DNA from 2 places in the Rhizobium indicum genome. Region 1 is predicted to be linked to the other one. Evidence: riboswitches for the same ligand, from Rfam matches in the RefSeq annotation. Region 1 holds a riboswitch; the other holds the start of a gene.

Region 1 (3,208 bases):
CGTGCCGCCGGGAACATAGGCAACCTGCGGAACGAAGAGCATGTCGTCGATTGGCGGCAGGCCTATCGTGCCGCTGCCGCACGGCCAGAGGCCGGCCATCGCCTGGAAGAGCAGCTTGCGATTGACGCTGTGATCGCCGTTGATCATGATCTTTTCGCCGGCCTTGATCACGACATCGGTTTCACGCAGGCGAAAACCGCCGCATTCCTCGATGTCTTCGCCGACCTTGGCGACGATCACCACATCCTTCAACGTCAGCGTGTCGGGCGCGGCGTTTTCATAGGCGATGCTGTCCTTGAGGTCGAAGTCCTCTTCCATCTCGACCAGCGCCTGGCGGAAATCGGTGACGCGCATCAGCGTGGCGCGCCATTCGGCGATCGGGCCGAAATTGGAGACATACCAGCGCAGCGCCGTGTTGACCTGGTTGAAGGCACCGACCGACATCATCAGCTGGCCGAGGGTGAGGCCGCCAGAGAAATAGGCGGGGGCGGCAACGATGATCGGGATGACGATCACCAGCCAGCCATAGCCGGCCGAAACCCAGGTGAGATTGGTATTGGCCATGGCAAGCCGCTTGACGACTGTCAGGACCGAGCTGATGTCGGTGTTGATGCGCCGGCGTTCGTTCTCCTCGCCGCGGGCAACAGTAATTGCCGGCATGTTCTCATTGGCATGCATCAGCGTGAAGCGAAGCTCGGCCTCTTTCGAAAAACGGTCGGCATTGAGCTTCACCAGCTTCCGACCGACGACCTGGCTCAGCACCGAGGCGGAAGCGGCATAGAAAATCGCCGCCCAGACCATGTAGCCTGGAATGGAGAAGCTATGGCCGCTGATGCGGAAGATGAAGCCGCTGGAAAGTTCCCAGAGCACGCCGATGAAGCTCACCAGAAGAATGGTCGACTGCAGCAGGCCGAGAACCAATCCCGTCGTGCTTTCGGCGAGGTTGCGGGAATCTTCGTGCAGGCGCTGGTCCGGATTGACGCCGATCAGGCCGCTGGAGGCAAGCCGCAGCGCCCGCTTGCGCTTCAGCCACTGGTCAACCAGATCGCGGGACAAGCCTTCGCGCATATAGAGCGCCGTCATCTGATTCAGCCAGGCCTGCAGCACGTTGAGCAGCAGCAGTGTGCCGGCGATCATCGCGAAGATTTCGAGTTGGTGGAAGAATTCGCCGAGGTCGCGGCGCTCCAGCGAGTCGTAGAAGGGCGCATTCCACTCGTTCAAAATGACCTGGCCGTAGGACGTCGCCAGGATAACGAGGATCAGCACGGTCGCCAGAAACAGCACCTTGCCACGCACTTCCGAATTCCAGAATGCTGAGAACATGACGCCGAGGCGATATGTCAGGCTTAAATCATACCCTACCCTATCCTGCCTCCGGATGCCCGGCCTCCCCTCGATTTTATCTGCCATTACGCTTTTCCAAATCGCCCATACCCTTATAAATAACATGGTGGCGTTACCGGTCTATCAACAGATTCTATCAGTCATTAAAGTGTGATGATGCTTGCATGAGTCTCTCCTGCATGTACTCGCCAGTTGATTCGCAATCCGACTGGGTCTAATTAAGGCCTCCGTGGTGATTTGGCCGGCCGGCTTGCAGCCACGTTAAAAAAGTCGCTAAAGGGCCGCGTGCGGACCGGTAGCGATTTTTGTCGCCGCCGGTTTTTTGTTTTTGATCGAGTGACCGCAATGCCCATCAAGATCCCCGATACGCTGCCCGCCTTCGAAACCCTGGTTCAGGAGGGTGTGCGGGTGATGACCGAGACGTTGGCGATCCGTCAGGATATCCGACCGTTGCAGATCGGGCTGCTCAACCTCATGCCGAACAAGATCAAGACCGAACTGCAGATGGCCCGTCTCGTCGGCGCCTCGCCGCTGCAGGTGGAGCTGTCGCTTATCCGTATCGGCGGCCACAAGGCGAAGAATACGTCCGAGGACCATCTGCTTGCCTTCTACCAGACCTGGGAAGAAGTAAAGCACCGCAAGTTCGACGGCTTCATCATCACCGGGGCGCCGATCGAGCTTTTGCCCTATGAGGATGTCACCTATTGGCCGGAGATGCAGGAGATTCTTGACTGGACGGAAACGAATGTCCATTCGACGATGAACGTCTGCTGGGGCGCGATGGCGGCAGTCTATCATTTTCACGGCGTTCCGAAATACGAGCTGAAAGAGAAGGCCTTCGGCGTCTACCGCCACCGGAACCTGAAGCCTTCCTCGATCTATCTCAACGGCTTTTCCGACAATTTCGAAGTGCCGGTGTCGCGCTGGACCGAAGTGCGCCGCGCCGATATCGAGAAATCCGAAAGCCTGGAGATCCTGATGGAGTCCAGCGAAATGGGCGTCTGCCTCGTGCATGAGAAGAGGGGCCGGCGGCTCTACATGTTCAACCATGTCGAATATGATTCCACGTCGCTTTCCGACGAGTATTTCCGCGACGTCAATGCCGGCGTGCCGATCAAGATGCCGCACAATTACTTCCCGCATAACGATCCGGCGCTTGCGCCGCAGAACCGCTGGCGCAGCCATGCGCATCTTTTGTTCGGCAACTGGATCAACGAAATCTACCAGACGACGCCCTTTGATGTGGAAGAGATCGGCAGCGATCTCTGACCGTTGCCGATCACGCCTGGAGCCGATGCCGCCGCACCACTGCTGTGGCTTTTCTTTCTGATCCGCCGGTTGCGGATCGAAGCAAATCCGGGCAGGTTCCTGTCCTGAAGCCTACCACACCGCGCGTCTTCGTCGGACGTGCAATGCACACTTTCAATCGCTGCACATTCCTCAAATCGATTCCGAATTGAGGAATTTTCAGCAGGGACAGAATGGACGGTCGATCATGTCGGATAAGTTGGAGCGGGACGTTTTCGGGCAGACGCAGGCGGGCGAGACCGTCTATCGCGTCGTGATCAAGGGCGGCGGGCTGACGGCCAAGATCATCAGCTGGGGCGCGGTCATCCAGGATCTGCGTCTCGAAGGACATGATGCGCCGCTGCAGCTCGGCTTCGACGATTTCGACAGCTACCTCCTCTATTCGTCCTACTTCGGCGCGACGCCCGGCCGCTGCGCCAACCGCGTCGGCGGCGGCAGGTTCACGCTTGACGGCAAGGACTATCAGCTCGAGCCGAATGAAAACGGCGTCACGCATCTGCATGGCGGCAGCGACAATATCGCCAAACGCAATTGGACGATCGTCGAGCATGACCAC
Region 2 (3,208 bases), 740 kb from region 1:
CCGTCAAGAAACGGAACAATTATCATCGCTGAAATGGCTGTGATCCGCAGGGCTTTCGATCGTTAAGCCTAATTGTCAGTGTTAATTCCGTTTCGGAACGCCACGGCGGGCAAACTTGTTCCCCCGGTCTCACCTTGGTGAGATCCGGAACGGCCGAACCCCAAGCATGGCGCGCAAAAGTGTGCAGCGGTTTTGCGCGACATGCGTAAAAACAAAAACTAAAGCGCGAGGAGCGAATCTGAAAGATCGCGACGCGCTTTAATGAGATTCGGCCGAACCCTGGTGAGGTCCGGCCGTTTATCTGTCGATCAGGCCGAAACCTTGGCGAGCGCCCGAGCGAAATCCTCGATCAGGTCGTCGGTATCCTCGATGCCGGCCGAAAGGCGGACCGTGCCCGGAGAAATGCCGAGTTCGGCGCGCGCCTCTTCGGTCAGGTTCTTGTGCGTCGTCGTTGCCGGATGGGTGATCAGGCTCTTGCTGTCGCCGAGATTGTTGGAGATCTTGATGATCTGGAGCGCGTTCTGTAGCGCGAAGGCCGCATCCTTGCCGCCCTTCAGCTCGAAGGCGACCAGCGTCGAGCCGCCGGTCATCTGCTTGGCGATGATATCGGCCTGCGGATGGTCCTTGCGGCCGGGATAGATCACCTTGGCGACCTTGCCTTGCTCGGCCAGGAAATCGGCGATCTTTGCCGCATTCTCGGTCTGCTGGCGCACGCGCAGCGGCAGCGTCTCGATGCCCTTCAACAGCGTCCAGGCATTGAAAGGCGACATCGCCGGGCCGGTATGGCGGAAGTAGTCGTGCAGGTTCTCGTCGATCCATTCCTTGTCGGAAAGCACGACGCCGCCGAGGCAGCGGCCCTGGCCGTCAATATGCTTGGTGGCGGAATAGACGACGATATGAGCGCCGAGCTCCAGGGGCTTCTGGAAGAGCGGTGTGGCGAAGACGTTGTCGACGACGACCTTGGCGCCGATCTGGTTGGCGAGCTTGGCGACGCCGGCGATATCGATCACTTCGAGCGTCGGGTTGGTCGGGCTTTCCAGGAAGAACACCTTGGTCTTCGAAGTGATCGCCTTTTCCCAGTTCGCCAGATCCCGGCCGTCGATCAGCGTGCAGTCGATGCCGTATTTCGGCGCCAGCGTCTCGACGACCCAGCGGCAGGAGCCGAAGAGAGCGCGCGCAGCGACGATATGATCGCCTGATTTCAGCTGGCAGAGGATCGCCGCGGTTACGGCGGCCATGCCGGAAGCGGTGGCGCGCGCGTCTTCGGCGCCTTCGAGCATGCACATGCGCTTTTCGAACATGTCGTTGGTGGGGCTGCCGTAGCGGGCGTAGATGAAGCCCTCCGTCTCGCCCTTGAAGCGGGCTTCGGCCGCCTCCGACGTCTCGTAGACGAAGCCTTGGGTGAGATAGATTGCCTCGGACGTCTCGCCATATTGCGAACGCAGCGTGCCACCGTGGACGAGTTGGGTTGCGGGGCGCCAGGTCTTGCTCATGCCATCACCTTCACATAACAAAAAAACCGGTCGCAAAAGCAGACCGGTTTCAACCCGGTCTTTTTAGCCACTTGTTTAACGTGGCTGCAAGCCGACCGGCCAAATCACCACGGGATAATTCTGCAATACTGCTGTTAGCTGCTTGCGTCAATTCCCCGAGTTTGGTTTTGTCGGCGGCAAATGATGGATGAGGCATGATGGCTCGCGAAACGGGAATTCTGGCGGATCGCGCGATCTCCGCGCTGTTCGAAACGGGGCGTCTGCTCTCCGAGCGGGAGCTGGACCGCGACCAGATCCAGCCGGCAAGCCTCGATCTGCGCTTGGGCGGCAAGGCTTTTCGCGTGCGCGCCAGCTTCATGCCAGGCCCCTCGCATCTGGTGTCCGACAAGCTCGACCGGCTGAGCCTGCACGTGATCGACCTCTCCGAAGGGGCGGTGCTCGAAACCGGCTGCGTCTACATCGTGCCGCTGATGGAGAGCTTAGCGCTGCCGGCCGACATGTCGGCCTCGGCCAACCCGAAGAGCTCGACCGGGCGCCTCGATATCTTCACCCGCGTCATCACCGATTACGCCCAGGAATTCGACAAGATCCCGGCAGGCTATTCCGGCCCGCTCTATCTCGAAATCAGCCCGCGCACCTTCCCGATCGTCGTGCGCCGCGGCTCACGCCTGTCGCAGATCCGTTTCCGCGTCGGCCAGGCCCTGCTCGGCGAGCCGGAACTTTTGAAGCTGCACGAGAGCGAGACGCTGGTCGCCAGCAAGTTGCCCAACGTTTCCGGCGGCGGCATCGCCCTGTCGATCGACCTCGCCGGAGACAAGGACGGCCTGATCGGTTATCGCGGAAAACATCACACCGCCGTCGTCGACGTCGACAAGAAGGCCGAGCATGACCTCTTCGATTTCTGGGAACCGCTCCACAGCCGCGGCCGCAACGAGCTGATCCTCGATCCCGACGAATTCTATATCCTCGTCTCGCGCGAGGCGGTGCACGTGCCGCCGGATTATGCAGCCGAGATGACGCCGTTCGATCCGCTGGTCGGCGAATTCCGTGTCCATTATGCCGGCTTCTTCGATCCGGGCTTCGGCCATGCGCCTGCCGGCGGACGCGGCAGCCGCGCGGTGCTCGAAGTGCGCAGCCACGAAGTGCCCTTCATTCTCGAAGACGGCCAGATCGTCGGCCGCCTTGTCTACGAGCATATGCAGGAAAAGCCGGCCAGCCTCTACGGCTCCGGCCTCGGCTCCAACTACCAGGCCCAGGGCCTGAAACTGTCGAAGCACTTCCGCATCTGAAGCGTTGCACCCGGCGCGACTTGACAGCGGCCCCCATCTGTTGGAAATCTCGCTTCGTCGCGGGTGTAGCTCAATGGTAGAGCAGCAGCTTCCCAAGCTGAATACGAGGGTTCGATTCCCTTCACCCGCTCCACTCACCCTCAGCCCGTTCGCCGCCTTTTGAAGGCGCTTCGCAATCTTTTATGAAAAGGGTTGCGCGCAGGCATCGGCTCCTACAAGGATACAGATGGCGCCTCGGCCGCGCGCAACCCCTAGCTTCGCCTTTATTTGGTCTTACTGACGCTCGTCTCAATTCCCCCCAATTGAGACCTCACGTAGTCGCCGTGGCGAAGCTTTGCGAATTCGTCGGTGGCTTGTGCCGGTGCGCTCTTGAAAACGTACCATTCACCGTCCGGTTCGCGTTTCTGATAAATCAGGCCACCCTTC

The links. A riboswitch is a leader RNA that binds a small molecule or an ion and turns the genes downstream of it on or off. The one in region 1 is predicted to bind S-adenosylmethionine.
Region 2: another riboswitch for S-adenosylmethionine. It lies ahead of FFM53_RS10440 (O-succinylhomoserine sulfhydrylase); the one in region 1 lies ahead of metA (homoserine O-acetyltransferase MetA).

The regions. Positions count from the first base shown of each region.
Region 1 covers NZ_CP054021.1:2,839,838-2,843,045, forward strand. The annotation lists gene FFM53_RS13960 (ABC transporter ATP-binding protein/permease) at 1-1,449, opposite strand, end outside; SAM riboswitch at 1,564-1,641, shown strand; gene metA (homoserine O-acetyltransferase MetA) at 1,690-2,613, shown strand; gene FFM53_RS13970 (aldose epimerase family protein) at 2,840-3,208, shown strand, end outside.
Region 2 covers NZ_CP054021.1:2,101,782-2,104,989, reverse strand. The annotation lists gene FFM53_RS10440 (O-succinylhomoserine sulfhydrylase) at 309-1,493, opposite strand; SAM riboswitch at 1,536-1,614, opposite strand; gene FFM53_RS10435 (2'-deoxycytidine 5'-triphosphate deaminase) at 1,688-2,782, shown strand; tRNA gene FFM53_RS10430 (tRNA-Gly) at 2,842-2,915, shown strand; gene FFM53_RS10425 (DUF995 domain-containing protein) at 3,046-3,208, opposite strand, start outside.